DNA from 2 places in the Flaviflagellibacter deserti genome. Region 2 is predicted to be linked to the other one. Evidence: predicted binding sites of a transcription regulator. Region 2 holds the regulator's gene; the other holds the start of a gene.

Region 1 (7,849 bases), on a different contig from region 2:
AGGCTGCACGGCCCCGAAGATTTCGCGGGCATGCACAAGGCCGGCCGGATGGCTGCCGAAGCGCTCGATCTTCTCGTCGGCAAGGTGAAGCCCGGCGTCACGACCGCCGAGCTAGACACGATGGTGTTCGAGTTCGCCCGTGACAACGGGGCGATCCCGGCAACCTTGATGTATCGCGGCTATACCAAGTCGACCTGCATCTCGATCAACCACGTCGTCTGCCATGGCATTCCGAACGACAAGCCCCTGCGCGATGGCGACATCCTGAACGTCGACGTAACCGTTATCGTCGACGGCTGGCATGGCGATTCGAGCCGCATGTACGCGGCCGGTGACATTCCGCGCCGGGCCGAGCGGCTGATCGAAGTGACGCATGAATCCCTGATGCGCGGCATCGCCGCCATCAAGCCCGGCGGCACGACCGGCGATATCGGCGCGGCCATCCAGGCCTTCGCCGAAGGCGAGGAGCGGATGAGCGTGGTGCGCGATTTTTGCGGCCACGGCCTCGGCCGCCTGTTCCACGACGAGCCGAACATCCTGCATTACGGCCGCCCAGGTGAAGGCGTCGCGCTGAAGCCGGGCATGTTCTTTACCGTCGAGCCGATGATCAATCTCGGCCGCCCGCATGTGAAGGTTCTGGCCGACGGCTGGACCGCCGTGACCCGCGATCGCTCGCTCTCGGCGCAGTTCGAGCATTCCATTGGTGTGACGGAAACAGGCGTCGAGATCTTCACCCTGTCGCCCGCCGGCTACGACAACCCGCTTCTCGCCCGCGCATGAGCACTGAGGAGCCGCGATCCGGATTCGAGGACGCGGCCCCGCATTATCTCGGTCATCGCGATCGACTGCGCAGCCGCTTCCGCGAGGGCGGCGCCGATGCCCTGCCGGACTATGAACTGCTGGAATTGATCCTGTTTCGCGCCATTCCGCGGCAGGATGTAAAGGGGCTGGCCAAGACGCTCATCCGCCGGTTCGGCTCCTTCGCCGAGGTCGTCGCCGCCCCGCCGGTCCTGCTCATGGAAACGAAGGGCATCAAGGAAGCCGCGGTCACCGAGATAAAATTGGTCGAGGCCGCCGCCCGCCGTTTCGCCAAGGGTGAGATCGCCCAGAAGCCGGTGCTCGGCTCATGGGCCAAGGTTGTTGATTACTGCCGTACCGCGATGGCGTTCGCCGACCGCGAACAATTCCGCATCCTCTTCCTCGACAACAGGAATGCACTGATTGCCGACGAGGTGCAGCAGACCGGAACGGTCGACCATACGCCGGTCTATCCGCGCGAGGTCGTGCGGCGAGCGCTGGAATTGTCCGCGACCGCGATTATCCTCGTCCACAACCACCCCTCAGGCGATCCCGAACCCAGCCGCGCGGACATCCTGATGACGCAGAAGATCGTCGAGGCCGCGAAACCCCTCGGGATCAACGTGCACGACCACCTGATCATCGGCCGCGCAGGCCATGCCAGCCTCAAGGGGCTCGGGCTCATCTGATCTCGACGTTTCGTCTCTTCCGCATGCGGAAGAGACGAAATTTGCATTCAACTTGCCCAGAACGGCGTCGCCTTCTTGAAGGCGCGCCACCGTCGACGCAGACGTTTAGTTGCATCGATCTGACAGCGGCCCTGCCATCCGATGACCACGCCGATGGCCCGATGAACATCGGGATGCGCGGTGCTTCCCTCGATGTCGCGGAGAAGCGTGCGCGTCGTCGTCACATCGTTGTCCGTGCCCAAGGCGTCCTGCAATCTCGACAGGCGTTTGAGATATTTCCTGGCCAGCGCCTGTTCCGCGTAGAGGGGCAGAAAGAATTCCACCGCGTAGCGCAGCTTCTTCAGGGTCAGTCTAAGTGCGTGGCGATGCTCGGGCTGCAAGTGCCGAAAATGACGCCCCTGCTTGATCGCCTTCCGCTGAAGTCGGGCCAGACAGCGGCTGGCGAAAACCGACGCCTGCTCGGCCAGGATCGCCGGCGTTTCGCTGGCGACGTCGTCACGCCAGTTCCGGCGCTCGATCAGCCGGCCGAGTGACAATAGAAAGCGATTGGTTTGCGGTTTCTCGAGTTCTTCCTGCAACCCTGCATGGCTTCGTCCACGAAACGGTTCGGCCACGCTGCGCAGCCTGCCGGAATCCACATCCGGCAGATCGGCTTCGTCGATCTCGGCAATCGTCTCGGTGACGAACACATCCCAGTTGCGAGCCGAACCCAATGTCCGGGCCAGCGACCGTGCGTCAGCCGCAAGCGCCCGAAGAGAGGTCGCCGGTAGCTCGCGTCGCAAGATGGCGATGGCCGTCCGCAGCCGCCGCAGCGCCACACGCGCTTGGTGGACGCCGTTGGGACTTTGCCCGCTCCGCGCCGCGGCCAGGTTCGCCATCAGATGGTGCTGGCAGTTCGCAAACAGCTTGGCCGCCGCCTCGTCGACGGTGTCCTCGGTGCTGATGCCGGCGGGCCCGGCTTTGAGCGTTGCGGGAGGCATGTCGAAGGCGAGCGCATATCCGCGCTCGGCCTTGCTGTGCACCGACAGGCGCAGCGGCGCGACCTCGAGCAGCGACAGGCCGAGCTCATAGAGCGCACCTGCACCGCCTTCCTTCAGCTCCAGTTCGATCTCGGAGACCGGCTCGCGTCTTTCGCCGGCCTCGATCACCCCCTCGTCAAAGGCGATCTCGATCTTTGCATCGGGCAATTCGAGCGCTTGCGAATGACGGCGAACCCGGGTGGCAAAGATCGGCACGAGATTGTCATCGCCGAATTGGTCGAACGGAGCAGCAATCTCTCTGGGCAGACCGCTCAGGTCCGGCGCCATCGTCGCAACGTGGGTTTCCCATTCGGCGCGCACCATCGGATCGCTGCCGGAGGCACACTTGATGGTTTGGACATATCGTTTGCCGCTACGCCGCACACGCAACGTCAAACCGCCCTGCATGAGCAGGCGATCAGGGGTGTCGTAATAGATCGCTACAAGCCGCCGCACGACGCCCTTGTTTCGGGCGCGCTCGAGCACGGCGGGCGCATTGCAAATCTGGGACAGCACGTCAGGCGACGCCAACAGCCTCAGTTCGATCTCAATGGTGTCCGCGCCCCGGTGCCTCGCTCCGCTTTTGAACGCCGTTTCCACGACTTGCTCCCGCGCATCGGGAGTTTACGACAATTCAGCGACACAGTGACAGAAGCGCTGGAGTCGATCGTCGCACGCTGAAAATATGATCGCGCGCCGAGCGGCGAGGTCAGGGGTAAGAGTCCCGGTGCGACGGGCTCACTGCCTTCAGGCCGCGCTCGAATGGCGCATCGGATTGTGGGTCCGCTTGCGCTCCTCGTCCTGATCGGCATCTGACGCGAGATCCTCCAGGATCGGGCATTCCGGCCGGTCCTCTCCGCTGCAGGTTTCGGCCAGATGCGCGAGAGCCGAACGAATGGAAGCGAGATCGGCGAGCCGGCGGTCGATCTCCGCGACCCGATTCTCGGCAAGCTTCTTTACCTCGGCACTGGAACGGTCGGTTTCGTGATAGAGCGCCAGAAGCGCCCTGCACTCCTCGACCGAGAAGCCGAGATCTCGCGCTCGCTTCAGGAACCGCAGGGTGTGGACATCGGCGTCCCCGAAGGCCCGGTACCCATTGGCGGCGCGGTTCGGCCGCAACAGTCCCTGAGCCTCGTAAAAGCGGATGGCCTTGGGCGTGAGCCCGGCGCGCCGTGCGGCTTCTGCGATGTTCATCGCGCTTCCTCTCGCGTCTCCTGCATCGTCAATGGAACGCTGCTGTGGATCGACCTCGCCGATCAGAGCATCTTCGCGGTTCGTTGACCTTGAGGGAAAACCCGAGGCGCGTCTCTTGGTTCCAACGCGCTGGAGTGTCACATTCTAGTGTTTGGCGGGGCTCGCCGCTTCGAGTTGCAGGAAGAGCGCGGCATGGTCGAGATCGCCACCGCCCATCGTGTCGCGTAGTTCGATATAGCGGCGCAGCGCGTCGCGCGCGAGCGGAAGGTCCAGGCCCACCTCATTCGCCGTGGCAACAATCGTCTCCAGGTCCTTGATCTGGGTGTTCACTTTGCCGCCTGGCGTGAAATCCCGTTCGATCATCCGGCGACCATGGACGTCCAGAATTCGACTCTCCGCAAAACCGCCGCGGATGGCGTCGCGGACCGCCGCCGGGTCGGCGCCACCGCGCTCGGCGAGCAGCAATGCTTCCGCAACCGCGCCGATGGTGATCCCGACGATCGCCTGATTGGCGAGCTTGGCGACCTGCCCAGCTCCCGAGGGTCCGACGCGCAGAGCCCGGCCCATCGGCGCCAACACCAGCAGGACGCGCTCGAAGACATCGACCCTGCCGCCAGCCATGATCGCCAGACTCCCGGCCTCCGCCCCGACCGTGCCGCCCGAGACGGGCGCGTCGAGGTGGTTCTTGCCCATCGCCTCCAGCCGGGCGGCATGGTCTCGGGCGACGGCGGGCGGGATCGAACTCATGTCGACGACCACCGCTCCCGCGGGCATCGCTTCGGCTACGCCCAGACCGAACAGCACGTCGGTCACCACCGCGCCGTTGTCGAGCATGGTAACGACTATCTCTGCCGCTTTCACCGCGTCGGCAGCGGTCGCCGCTACGACGGCACCGAACGGCTCAAGCGCCTTCGCCTTCTCCGGAGAGCGGTTCCAGACGGTGACGGGGAAGCCTGCGCCGAGCAGCCGACGCGCCATCGGCGCGCCCATCAGGCCGGTGCCGAGGAGTGCGATGTTGGGAAAATTCGTCATGCCCGGTTCGCTACAAGCTGGGCCCATTTCGGGCAAGCCTCAGAAGAACAGGAAGCTTGCCCCGGCGTAGAGCACCCATGTCGCAAGAGCCGTGATCCCGAGTGCGACCAATGAGGCGAGATAGCCAAATACGACGATGAGGCCATCGCGCTCGACGAGGCCGAGACCGAACACGCAGGCCGCCGCGCCGGGCGGAATGTTGCCGAGGAAGGGAAACGGCATCAGCAGGACGAAACCGAGGACGAAGACCGCCGCGCCAACCCAGCGCACCGCGATCGGCGTCGTGAACGCATCCAACCGCGGCTTGCTGATTTTCTCGAATTTCTGAATCCACGGCACCGAGCGATCGGCGATCCGCTTCAGCGTCTCCCGGGGAATGGAACGGCTCTGCAACTTCTTCGGCAGCCAGATCGAATTCCATCCGAGCGCAAGCTGGCCGCCGAGCAGCATCAGGACCGCGCCCATGGCGGCCGGCACGCCGGGCGGCATGGGAAAGATGTTCGGAATGGCGAAGATCAGAATACCGACGCCGAAGACACGATTGCGCAAGGCGACGATCAGCTCGCCGATGGTCAGCGAGTCGCCCACGAAACTGTCTGGCAGAGCCGCGATGATTTCCGATGTTCGCGGCGCGCGATGATCCACCCGCAACGTCTCCTGTGTGTACCGCAGCCTATAACAGACAAACATTACGTCCGCATTTCGGCTCGCGAATGTCGGAGAAGCTTCACGCCGTCAAGGTAAAACAATGGCGTACGAACCTTCTTTCCAACTGTCACGTTCCTGTCATTTGCGCTCGATAAGCGCTCAGCGTTCCAATCAATGGGGGGCGTTTCAATGCGCGCGAATTTCCTGAAGGCCACCGCCGTGGCACTTCTCGCCAGCACGGCTTTCACACCCGCCGTGGCGGCCGAGGTGTTCAACCGTGTCGCGACCTTCCCGGTCGTCAACAACCTGCCAGCGGACGCCGACAAATCCAAGCCGACGGTCTCCGAGATCATCTCCGTATCTGAAGACGGCAAGCTGCTCGTCTACACCGACAGCCCGCGCAAGGCGCTCGGCATGGTCGACATCACCGATCCGGCGCAGCCGAAGGCCGCCGGCTTCATCCAGCTCGAGGGCGAGCCGACCTCGGTCAAGGTCGTCGGCGACCGCGCCTTCGCTGCGGTGAACACCGGAGAGAACAAGCAGAACCCGACCGGCCACCTGGCCACGATCGACATCGCCTCGAAGAAGGTCGTCTCGAAATGCGATCTCGGCGGCCAGCCCGACTCGGTCGCAGCCGCTGCCGACAAGTCCTTCCTCACCATCGCGATCGAAAACGAGCGCGACGAGGACCTGAGCGAAGGCGCCATCCCGCAGATGCCGTCTGGCAGCCTCGCGATCGTCAATCTGAAGGGCGGCGAAGCCGACTGCACCTCGACCAGGTTCGTCGACGTCCGCAATCTCTCCCCGATCGCTCCCGACGATGCCGAGCCAGAATTCGTCGACGTCAACGGCAAGGGCGAGATCGCGCTCACGCTGCAGGAGAATAACCACCTCGTCGTCGTCGACGGCAAATCGGGCAAGGTCATCGATCACTTCCCGGCCGGCTCCGTCACTCTCGACAAGATCGACACCAAGAAGGACGGCGTCATCGCGCTCACGGGCAAGGCGGAAGACGTCGTCCGCGAGCCGGACGCCGTCGAATGGCTCGACGACGACCGCTTCGTCACCGCCAATGAAGGTGACTGGAAGGGCGGCAGCCGCGGCTTCACGATCTTCAACAAGGACGGCAAGGTCGATTACGAGTCTGGCGCCTCGTTCGAATACGAAGCGGTTCGCATCGGCCATTACCCCGACAAGCGCAACAAGAAGGGCGTCGAAGTCGAGGGCATCGCGGTTGGCACATTCGGCGCCGACCGCCTGATCTTCGTCGGCGCGGAGCGTGCCTCTGTCGTCGGCGTCTACAAGGACAACGGCGCCGGCAAGGCCCCGACCCTCCTCCAGATGCTGCCGGGTGGCGTCGGTCCCGAGGGCCTGCTGGCCATTCCGGACCGCAAGCTGTTCGTGACCGCCAGCGAGGCGGACAACCGTGAAGACGGCGGCCCCGGCTCGATGGTCACTGTCTATGCGCGCGCCGAAGGTACGGCGAATTATCCGACCATCGTCTCGGCCGATAAGGACGGCCTGCCGTCCGGCTGGGGCGCTCTTTCGGGTGCTGCGGTCGATCCGGCAAACCCGGGCCAGATCTTCGAGGTCACCGACAGCTTCTACTCGCAGGGCCGCATCCTGACGATCGACACGACCAAGACCCCGGCCGTGATCACCGGCGCCATCACCGTCACCCGTGACGGCGAGCCGGCCAAGGGCCTCGATCTCGAGGGTATCGCGGTTCGTCCGGAAGGCGGCTTTTGGCTCGCGTCCGAAGGCAATCCGGACAAGAAGGAAAACGCCACGAACTCGCAGCTCATCCGCGTCAACGCCAAGGGCGACGTGGAAGAGATCGTCGAGCTGCCGGACGCGCTCAAGAGCCAGCAGACCCGCTTCGGTTTCGAGGGTGTCGCGGTCACCGGCACCGGCGCCGACCAGATCGTCTGGCTCGCCGTCCAGCGCGAGTGGAAGGACGATGCCAAGGGCATGACCAAGCTCCTGGCCTACAAGCCTTCCGACAAGAGCTGGGGCGCGGTCTACTACCCGCTCGACAAGGTCGAAGGCGGTTGGGTTGGGCTGTCCGAGATCACCGCTGTCGACGGGGGCTTGATCGTCATAGAGCGCGACAACCTCGTTGGCGACGCGGCCAGGCTGAAGAAGCTGACCAAGGTCTCGCTGAAAGGCGTCACGCCGGCTCCGATCGGCGGCACGCTTCCGGTCCTGACCAAGACCACGGTCCGCGACCTCCTGCCCGACCTCAAGAAGCCGAACGGCTACGTTCTCGACAAGGTCGAGAGCTTCGCCATCGACAAGTCGGGCGAGGCGCTGATCATCACCGACAACGACGGTGTCGACGGCTCCTCGGGCGAGACGCAGTTCATCCGCCTCGGCAAGCTCAACCTCAACTGAGCCCTGCCACATCATGACAGGCCTCCAGCGTAACCCGCTGGAGGCTTTTTCTTTTTTCGACCTTCCCTGCCACAG
Region 2 (7,849 bases):
CCGTTTCAACTGCTCATAGCTGCGAAGAGCCGCCGTGATCGATGTGAACAGCTTGTCGGCGGTGAGTTCGGTCTTCGCCTTGTAGTCGTTGATGTCGTAATCGACGATGATCCTCCGCTCCGGCGCCTGACCGGGTTGGCCGGTGCGCAGGATGATGCGGGTCAGCTCGTTCTTCAGGCTTTCTCGGATGAAGCCGACGAGATCGAGACCCGCGGAATCTGTCTCCATGACGACGTCGAGGAGGATGACGGCTATGTCGGGATTGGCCTTGAGCAACGCCCGGCCTTCGGCGGCTGAACTGGCGAACAGGAGCTCCAGGCTGCGACCGTAAAGCTCGTAGTTCTGCAACGCGAAGCGCGTGCCGCTGTGCACGCTCGGATCGTCGTCGATGACGGCGACCTTCCAGCGGGGCGACACAGTTGAAGGACGGCGCTCGGGACCGTCCTCCAATAACAAGATGAATTCGTTCTCAGCCATTCCCCACCAGCCCTGCGAGGGCATTTTCCTGGATTCTACACGGGACAACAATGAAGTTGTCGCGTCAGGATCGATCCAGGTTCAATGTGACAGATTACTGGAAAACTCTCAGATCCGCGATGACTGGAAGGTGATCCGACATCGTGGCGCCCCGATGGTCTATGCGGCTCTGGATCAAAGTTCCCGCGGGGCGGCAGAATATTTGATCGAGCTTCATCATCGGGCAGCGTGCCGGCCAGGTTCTGAAGCTTGTTGCTTCGGGCATGAATCCGGTGAGCGATCTTTTTACCGCTCCGCCGCGAAGCCAGTCGTTGAAGTCTCCCATGATGACGGACGTCGCGGTGCTCCTGCCAGCGATGGAGCAGAGCTTCGTCGATTGCCAGCGCCTCTCCCGAAAACTGAGGCCGAGATGCGTCGCGGTGACCTGCAGCAGGCCGTATGGGGTCGAAATCCCGGTGTGGATGGCGCGTCTCGGTTCACGGCGCGGGACGGAGATGTCGTGAATTTCCGTATGATCCGGTGCCCAGCGGCTGATGAGCATCTGCCCGTATTCGCCGTCGCGGGCAAGGATCGATTTTGCCTCTACGCCGTGTCCGCCAAGGGATTGGAGCAGGAAGGAAAAGGCGGAGGAGCCTCGCGGGCTCCTGCGGGAATCGACTTCCTGCAGAGCGATGATGTCCACCTCCCAATCTCGGATGAGATCAACGATGCGGTGCAGATCGAAGCGCCGGTCGGGCCCGACGCCGCCGTGGATATTCCATGTCAGGACCCGCACGGCATCCGCGGGTTTTTTCATGCGCGGGTTTTCCGGAACTTGGTCATCGCGACCTGTGCGCCAAAGGACAGGCCGATCCAGGCCATGGCCAGAACGAGGAACATAGCGATGTCGGCACCACTGGGATCCGAAAGCACCCGGAAAACCTGGTCACCGAGCGTCGACAGCACGATAAGGCCCGGCGTGAGTCCCAATGCCGTGCCGGCGAGAAAGTCGGTGACCCTTATTCCGCTTGCGCCCGCAGCGAGATTGACGACGGTGAACGGGGCGACGGGTACGAGGCGCACGGCGGCAACGGCGAGTACGCCCTTGTCGGAGACCTTCCGCGATATCCGGTTCAGCCGCGGCCCGACCAGACGTCTGAGGGCGTCCCGTCCGAGCTTCAGGCCGATGAAATAAGTAGCCGCGGCGCTCGCCAGTGCGCCGGCGCCGGCATAGGCAAGGCCCAGAACCGGGCCGAACGCGCCCGCCGTGACGGCGATCAGGATCGTCACCGGGAACAGGACGAACCCGGCGACCACGAAGACGCCAATGACGATAAGCGGTGCCCAATAGCTTCCGGAAAGGGTTTCGGCGGCATCGCGCAGTGTCCGCGGATCGGTCCATTCCGACAACGGAGTGTAGCGCCAGGCCAGAGTAAGCGCGACGACGAGGAGACATCCCAGCGCGACCTGAAACACATGTGAGACCTGACGATACGGCACTTTCGCACCGACCAAGTGATGGATGAATTCCTCAATCCCGACCGTCCTTTCGGGATCGGCGACCGCGCTGATGCCGCGCGAAATGTCGGAGGGGTCGGGTTCGCCGTCCTCGATCGGCCGCATCCGGTGGCCTCGCTCCTGCAGGATCTCGGTGGCGCGAAGCATGGATCCCTCCCGCACGATAGCGGTGGCGACCTCCGAAGCTGAAACACCGCAATGCTCGCCGATCAGCGTGTTGCGCAGAGTTTCGATCTGCGCGCGGACCTCGGGCGTCTCGCCTTCGAGAGCAAGATCGCATTCGGTGTCAGTACCCATGGACCGATTGTTGAGATTGGCGGATCCGACCCGCAGGAAACGGTCGTCGACTACCATCACCTTCGAATGGACCATGGTGTCGATCTGCCCAGCCTCGGTTTCCACGGATGGATAGAAGAACCGGACACGGTCCTGGACGCCGGCCTCCTCGAAGCAGCGACGGAAGTTGATCCGCCCCGTCCGCATCGTGCGGGCTTCGATCCACGATTCGTGGGTGTGCGGGGCGACGATGAGGGTTTCGAGTTCCGGGCGTTCGCGCATCCGCGCGGTAATGCGCTCGGCAATCGGCAGGCGAGTGAGGAACTGGTTCTCGATGTAGATGTGACGTTCGGCCCGGTCGATCGCGTCGAGAAAAAGCTGCTCTACCTGCCGGACTTCCGGGATGGCATCGTACACCGGCTGGGTCAGCGCGATGCCAATATCGACATCGCGGAAATGCGCCTGGATTCCTTCGGGCCAGCACTCCTCTTCCGGGTGAACGTCGGGCAAGCGCTCGAACGTCGCTCTTTCCCAACGGGTGCGGGCAAGCTCTCCGATACGCCGGGCCGCCGGGCCGTTCACCAGCATCTGGACGTCGTGGAACGGGCGATAGGAGCTTCCCGACGCATCCTTCCTCAATGGATTGTCGAAGCTGTGATCGCTCGTGTCCCAACGCCTGACGGTCAGGTCGAGCCCGCCCGAGAATGCGACGCAATCGTCGACCACGACCAGCTTCTGATGATGGGCAGAGCCGAGAGGAAGAGCGTCGTCAAGGCAAAGGCGGATGCAGGACGGCATATTCCAACCGAGGCTGACGGATGGAAATATCTCTCGCTCGGTGGAATAGAGGATCGAGAAGTCCCAGAGCAGAATGTTGATGGTCAGCTCCGGCCGGCGTTTGACCAGCGCGCAGAGGAACTGGCAGAGCTCCTCGGGAAGGCCATCATCGGCCTTGCCACTCTCGCCGACCAATCTGACCCGGCTGTTGATGTCCCAGCCGATGATGAAGATCGTCTTCCGCGCCTTCCTGAGCGCGCTGCGGACCGCGCCGAAATAGGCCGCGCCGTCGATCAGAACCGATGCCCGCTGGGCTCTCTCGACATGCCAGACGTTGCGACCTTGTTGAAATACAGACATCGGGCTTCCGCGCTGGAACGACGTTCCTAAACGCGGCAAGACGCTGAAAGTGCCGACCAAAAGGATTGGTGCCCCGACAGTAGTTGAGCGTTTGTGACATGGCGGAAATACTGGTGTCATGTCACTGTCACGCGGCCGTGCCCCTGTCGCAGCAAAGCGAGGAAGCGGCCATGACGTTGGTTTGGGACGGCAAGGCGAACGCAGTGGAAGGAAGCGTATTTCTGCGACGCCTGAAAAGGGGCCGGATTGCTATTGGCGCGGCGCTGGTCGTGCTCGCGGCACTCTGGGGCCTCGGGCTACTTCCGCTCTGGATTGCCGCGCTCAGCGCCATCGCCGTGCCGCTCGCCACGGCCTTCACCCCGCTGGACGATCGCGCGACAGTGCCTGTCAGTCAGACGGAACGTGACGCCGACCCGTTGGCCGTCGCTCTTCTCGAAGCATTGAACGAGCCGGCGATCCTGCTGACGGCTCGCGGCATCGTGCATGAGTTCAACGCTCCCGCGATTGATGTTTTCGGCAATCTGCGGACCGGTGATCCGGTGTCCTTCGCCCTGCGCGTTCCGGAGATATTGGATGCAGTCCGTGCGGTGGGCACAGGCGGTACTGCGAGAACGGTGGAATATGCCGATCGCGTGCCGGTCGACCGCTGGCTGGAAGCCCGGATCGGGCCTGTCTGGCTGGATCAGGCAGACCGCGAACGAGGCAATCCGCAATTCGTTCTCCTCGTCCTGCACGACCTGACGCATCTCCGCCGGGCGGAGCGCATGCGCGTCGATTTCGTCGCTAATGCGAGTCACGAATTGCGCACGCCATTGGCCGCGCTGCTCGGTTTCATCGAGACTCTTCAAGGACCTGCGAAGGCGGACGTTTCGGCGCGCGAGCGCTTCCTCGACATCATGCGCAGCCAGGCCGCGCGCATGTCGCGTCTCGTCGACGACCTGCTGTCACTGTCTCGGATCGAGCAAAAGCAGCATTTGAGGCCGTCGACACCGGTCGACCCCGTCGAAATCGTTCGCAGCGTCGTCGACAGTCTCTCGCCTCTGGCCGGCGAGCGCGGCGTGGAAATCCGTTCGTCGTTTCCGGGCACTTCCGTATCCGTGCCGGGAGACCGCGATGAACTGATCCGCGTCGTCGAGAACCTCGTCGAGAACGGTATCAAATACGGCCAGTCGGGAAAGCGGGTCGATGTCTCGGTCACCGCAACCGGACCGGAGATCCGGATCTCCGTGCAGGATTATGGGCCGGGCATTCCGCCGGAGCATCTGCCCCGCCTGACCGAACGCTTCTATCGCGTCGATGTCGGCGAGAGTCGGGAGAAGGGAGGGACGGGTCTCGGGCTTGCCATCGTCAAGCACATCATGGCCCGCCACCGCGGTCGACTCCTGATCGAAAGCCCTTCCGGAGGGGGGGCGCGGTTTACCGCAGTTCTGAATACCCGCGCCGATGAGTGACTGGAGGCGCGAAATGCGCTTCCCTCGATGTCATCGAAGCGTCATTGATCCCTCTTAAGAGGGCCGCACTAGAGGAACCGGCGCTATGATGACACAGCACACCTCGAAAGAGTTCGACGAGGACCTGAAGTCCCTCAGCGAGATGATCGCGGAGATGGGCGGTCTCGCCGAGCAACTGGTCGGGGAATCGATTTCCGCGCTGTTGTCGCGTGACCTAGCCGCCGCCCAGCGGATCATCGAGCGCGACCGCGTCATCGACAGTCTGCAGCACGCGGTCGAGGAGAAGGCAGTTCTCACGATCGCCAAGCGCCAGCCGATGGCGGTCGACCTCCGCGAGGTCGTCGCCGCGCTTCGTGTCTCGAACGATCTCGAGCGCATCGGCGATCTGGCCAAGAACATCGCCAAGCGCGTGGTCGCCCTCGAGGGGCAGCTGCAGCCGCCGAAGCTTGCCGGTGGCGTCGACCACATGGGCGAACTTGTGCTCGGCCAGCTCAAGGAAGTGCTGGACGCCTATTCCCGCCGTGACGCGACCCGCGCCCTCCAGGTCTGGAAGCGCGACGGCGAGATCGATGCGATCTACACCTCGCTGTTCCGCGAACTCCTGACCTACATGATGGAAGACCCGCGCAATATCGGGTTCTGCACCCATCTCCTGTTCTGCGCGAAGAACATCGAGCGCATCGGCGATCACGCCACCAACATCGCCGAGACGATCCACTATCTGGCGGTCGGCGAGCCGTTAATCGACGAGCGTCCGAAGGGTGATCTGACGAGCACCACGACGATCTCGTTCGGCGAGGATTGAGAACAGGATGTCCGCACGGGTCATGATCGTGGAGGACGAGGAGCCATTGACGCTCCTCCTCCGGTACAATCTCGAAGCGGAAGGCTATGACGTCGAAAGCGTCGCTCGCGGTGACGAGGCCGAAACCAGGCTTCGTGAACGGGTTCCGGATCTCGTTCTGCTCGACTGGATGCTGCCGGGCCTGTCCGGCATTGAACTCTGCCGTCGCCTCCGCGCTCGGCCGGAGACGGAACGTCTCCCGATCATCATGCTGACCGCGCGCGGCGAAGAGACCGAGCGCGTGCGTGGTCTGGCCACCGGCGCCGACGACTATGTCGTGAAGCCGTTCTCGGTGCCGGAATTGGTCGCTCGCGTGCGGAGCCTGCTGCGCCGCGTCAAGCCGGATCACATCGCTTCGCAACTGAAGGCCGGCGATATCGAGCTTGATCGCGAAACGCGCCGTGTCCGCCGCGGCGGTCGCGAACTGGAGCTCGGCCCGACCGAGTTCCGCCTCCTAGAATTCCTGATGCAGACTCCCGGCCGCGTCTTCTCCCGCGAGCAATTGCTCAACGGTGTCTGGGGCCACGATGTCTATATCGACGAACGCACGGTGGACGTCCACGTCGGTCGCCTGCGCAAGGTGATCAATCGCGGCCGCCGCCAGGATCCGATCCGCACAGTGCGCGGCTCCGGCTACAGCTTCGACGAGCGCTTTGCCCGCGCGGGCTGATGCCTTCTGCTGATATCTTCTTCTGAACTAAATAGGCCGCGCATCGCGCGGCCTATTTTTTGGTTCTGCTCGCTGCGATCAGGCGACCGCACGGCGGCGGCGATCGCTCGCCGGCTGATAGGCGATGGTCGCGTGATAGCTGCAATAGGACGAGCCCATATTGGAGCGGGTTCCGCAGAAGCGGAAGCTCTCGCTGCCGGGGTCGCCGATCGGCCAGCGGCACATGCATTCGCGCAGATCCATGATGGTCACGCGCTCGCAGGAGACCGGCTCCAGCATAGGGCGCGGTGCGCGCTGGATGATCGGCTCGATGTCGAGATCGACCGTGCGGACCGGAGCCAGCGCGGTCGCACCGGCAGTGCGGAAAACCATCGACGGATGCGACGGCGCGCGAGGCTTGCGCGGGCGGGGAGCGGTGCTTTGAACAGCCTTGGCGCGACCGGAAAGGCCGAGGCGGTGAACCTTGCCTATGACAGCATTGCGCGTGATACCGCCGAGTTCAGCAGCGATCTGGCTCGCGCTCAACCCATCGCTCCAGAGCTTCTTGAGAAGCTCAACACGCTCATCCGTCCAGTTCATCAGCGCGGCTCCATTGTATCGGCGAGGCGGAATCCGAACGGGTGGATCCAGCCGGTTCAACACCAAGCCTGGACCGGATATACCGTCCATAGTAGCTGAAATTCCGTCTCACACGAGATATCGTGCTTAACGATTGGTAAACTACATGATCGGCTGACTCGGCCGCAAGAGTCCGAAAGGAGAACGGGGTGTTTTCCCCACAGGTCGGGAAAACTCTGCTCGCATTCCGATTCATCGCCTGAGAACTCAGGGCTCTAGCCGTCATTGACACTGCACGGTCGGCCCGTAAAATCGGCGCTTTCCGGAGGTGCCGCTCTGCTGGGCGGCGCCTCTGCGCTTTTTAGGCCACACTTTACCGAGGCGCCCGTGAGCTCCGCTTTGCTTCCCGTCTTCGCGCGTACCGACCTTGCTTTCGAGCATGGCGAAGGAGCGTGGCTGACCACGGTCACAGGCGAGCGATATCTCGATTTCGGCGCCGGCATCGCGGTGAATGCCCTCGGCCATTGCCATCCGCATCTCGTCGAGGCGCTGCGCGAGCAGGCCGGTAAGCTCTGGCACACGTCCAATCTCTATAAGATACCGGACGGCGAGCGGTTGGCGACGCGGCTCGTGGCGGCGAGCTTCGGCGACACCGTGTTCTTCACGAACTCGGGTGCCGAAGCCAACGAAGCCGCCATCAAGATGGCCCGCAAATACCATAGCTATTCGGGTCATCCCGAACGCTGGCGGATCGTCGCCTTCAACGGCGCTTTCCACGGCCGGACTCTGGCGACCATTTCCGCGGGCGGCAATCCGAAGCATCTCGACGGTTTCGGCCCGGAAGTCCCGGGCTTCGATCATGTCGCGCCCGGCGACGAGCAGGCTCTGCTTGCCGCGATTACTCCCGAGACGGCCGCGATCATAATCGAGCCTGTCCAG

Evidence for each region. The regulator PhoB, encoded in region 2, activates phosphate uptake and scavenging genes when phosphate is short. The targets are predictions, from matches to a motif close to TGTCATNNANCTGTCAT.
Region 1: a site for PhoB is predicted at 5,506-5,522, ahead of ACFPFW_RS14825 (esterase-like activity of phytase family protein). Genes of this name have one in related genera too.

The regions. Positions count from the first base shown of each region.
Region 1 is NZ_JBHSJF010000006.1:1,578,251-1,586,099, forward strand. It holds gene map (type I methionyl aminopeptidase) at 1-780, shown strand, start outside; gene radC (RadC family protein) at 777-1,487, shown strand; gene ACFPFW_RS14805 (CYTH and CHAD domain-containing protein) at 1,535-3,106, opposite strand; gene cueR (Cu(I)-responsive transcriptional regulator) at 3,254-3,700, opposite strand; gene ACFPFW_RS14815 (NAD(P)-dependent oxidoreductase) at 3,845-4,732, opposite strand; gene ACFPFW_RS14820 (exopolysaccharide biosynthesis protein) at 4,772-5,377, opposite strand; gene ACFPFW_RS14825 (esterase-like activity of phytase family protein) at 5,570-7,774, shown strand.
Region 2 is NZ_JBHSJF010000005.1:109,128-116,976, reverse strand. It holds gene ACFPFW_RS05360 (ATP-binding response regulator) at 1-477, opposite strand, end outside; gene ACFPFW_RS05355 (endonuclease/exonuclease/phosphatase family protein) at 572-1,273, opposite strand; gene ACFPFW_RS05350 (VTT domain-containing protein) at 1,270-3,387, opposite strand; gene ACFPFW_RS05345 (ATP-binding protein) at 3,558-4,838, shown strand; gene phoU (phosphate signaling complex protein PhoU) at 4,924-5,643, shown strand; gene phoB (phosphate regulon transcriptional regulator PhoB) at 5,651-6,352, shown strand; gene ACFPFW_RS05330 (GcrA family cell cycle regulator) at 6,431-6,931, opposite strand; gene ACFPFW_RS05325 (aspartate aminotransferase family protein) at 7,298-7,849, shown strand, end outside.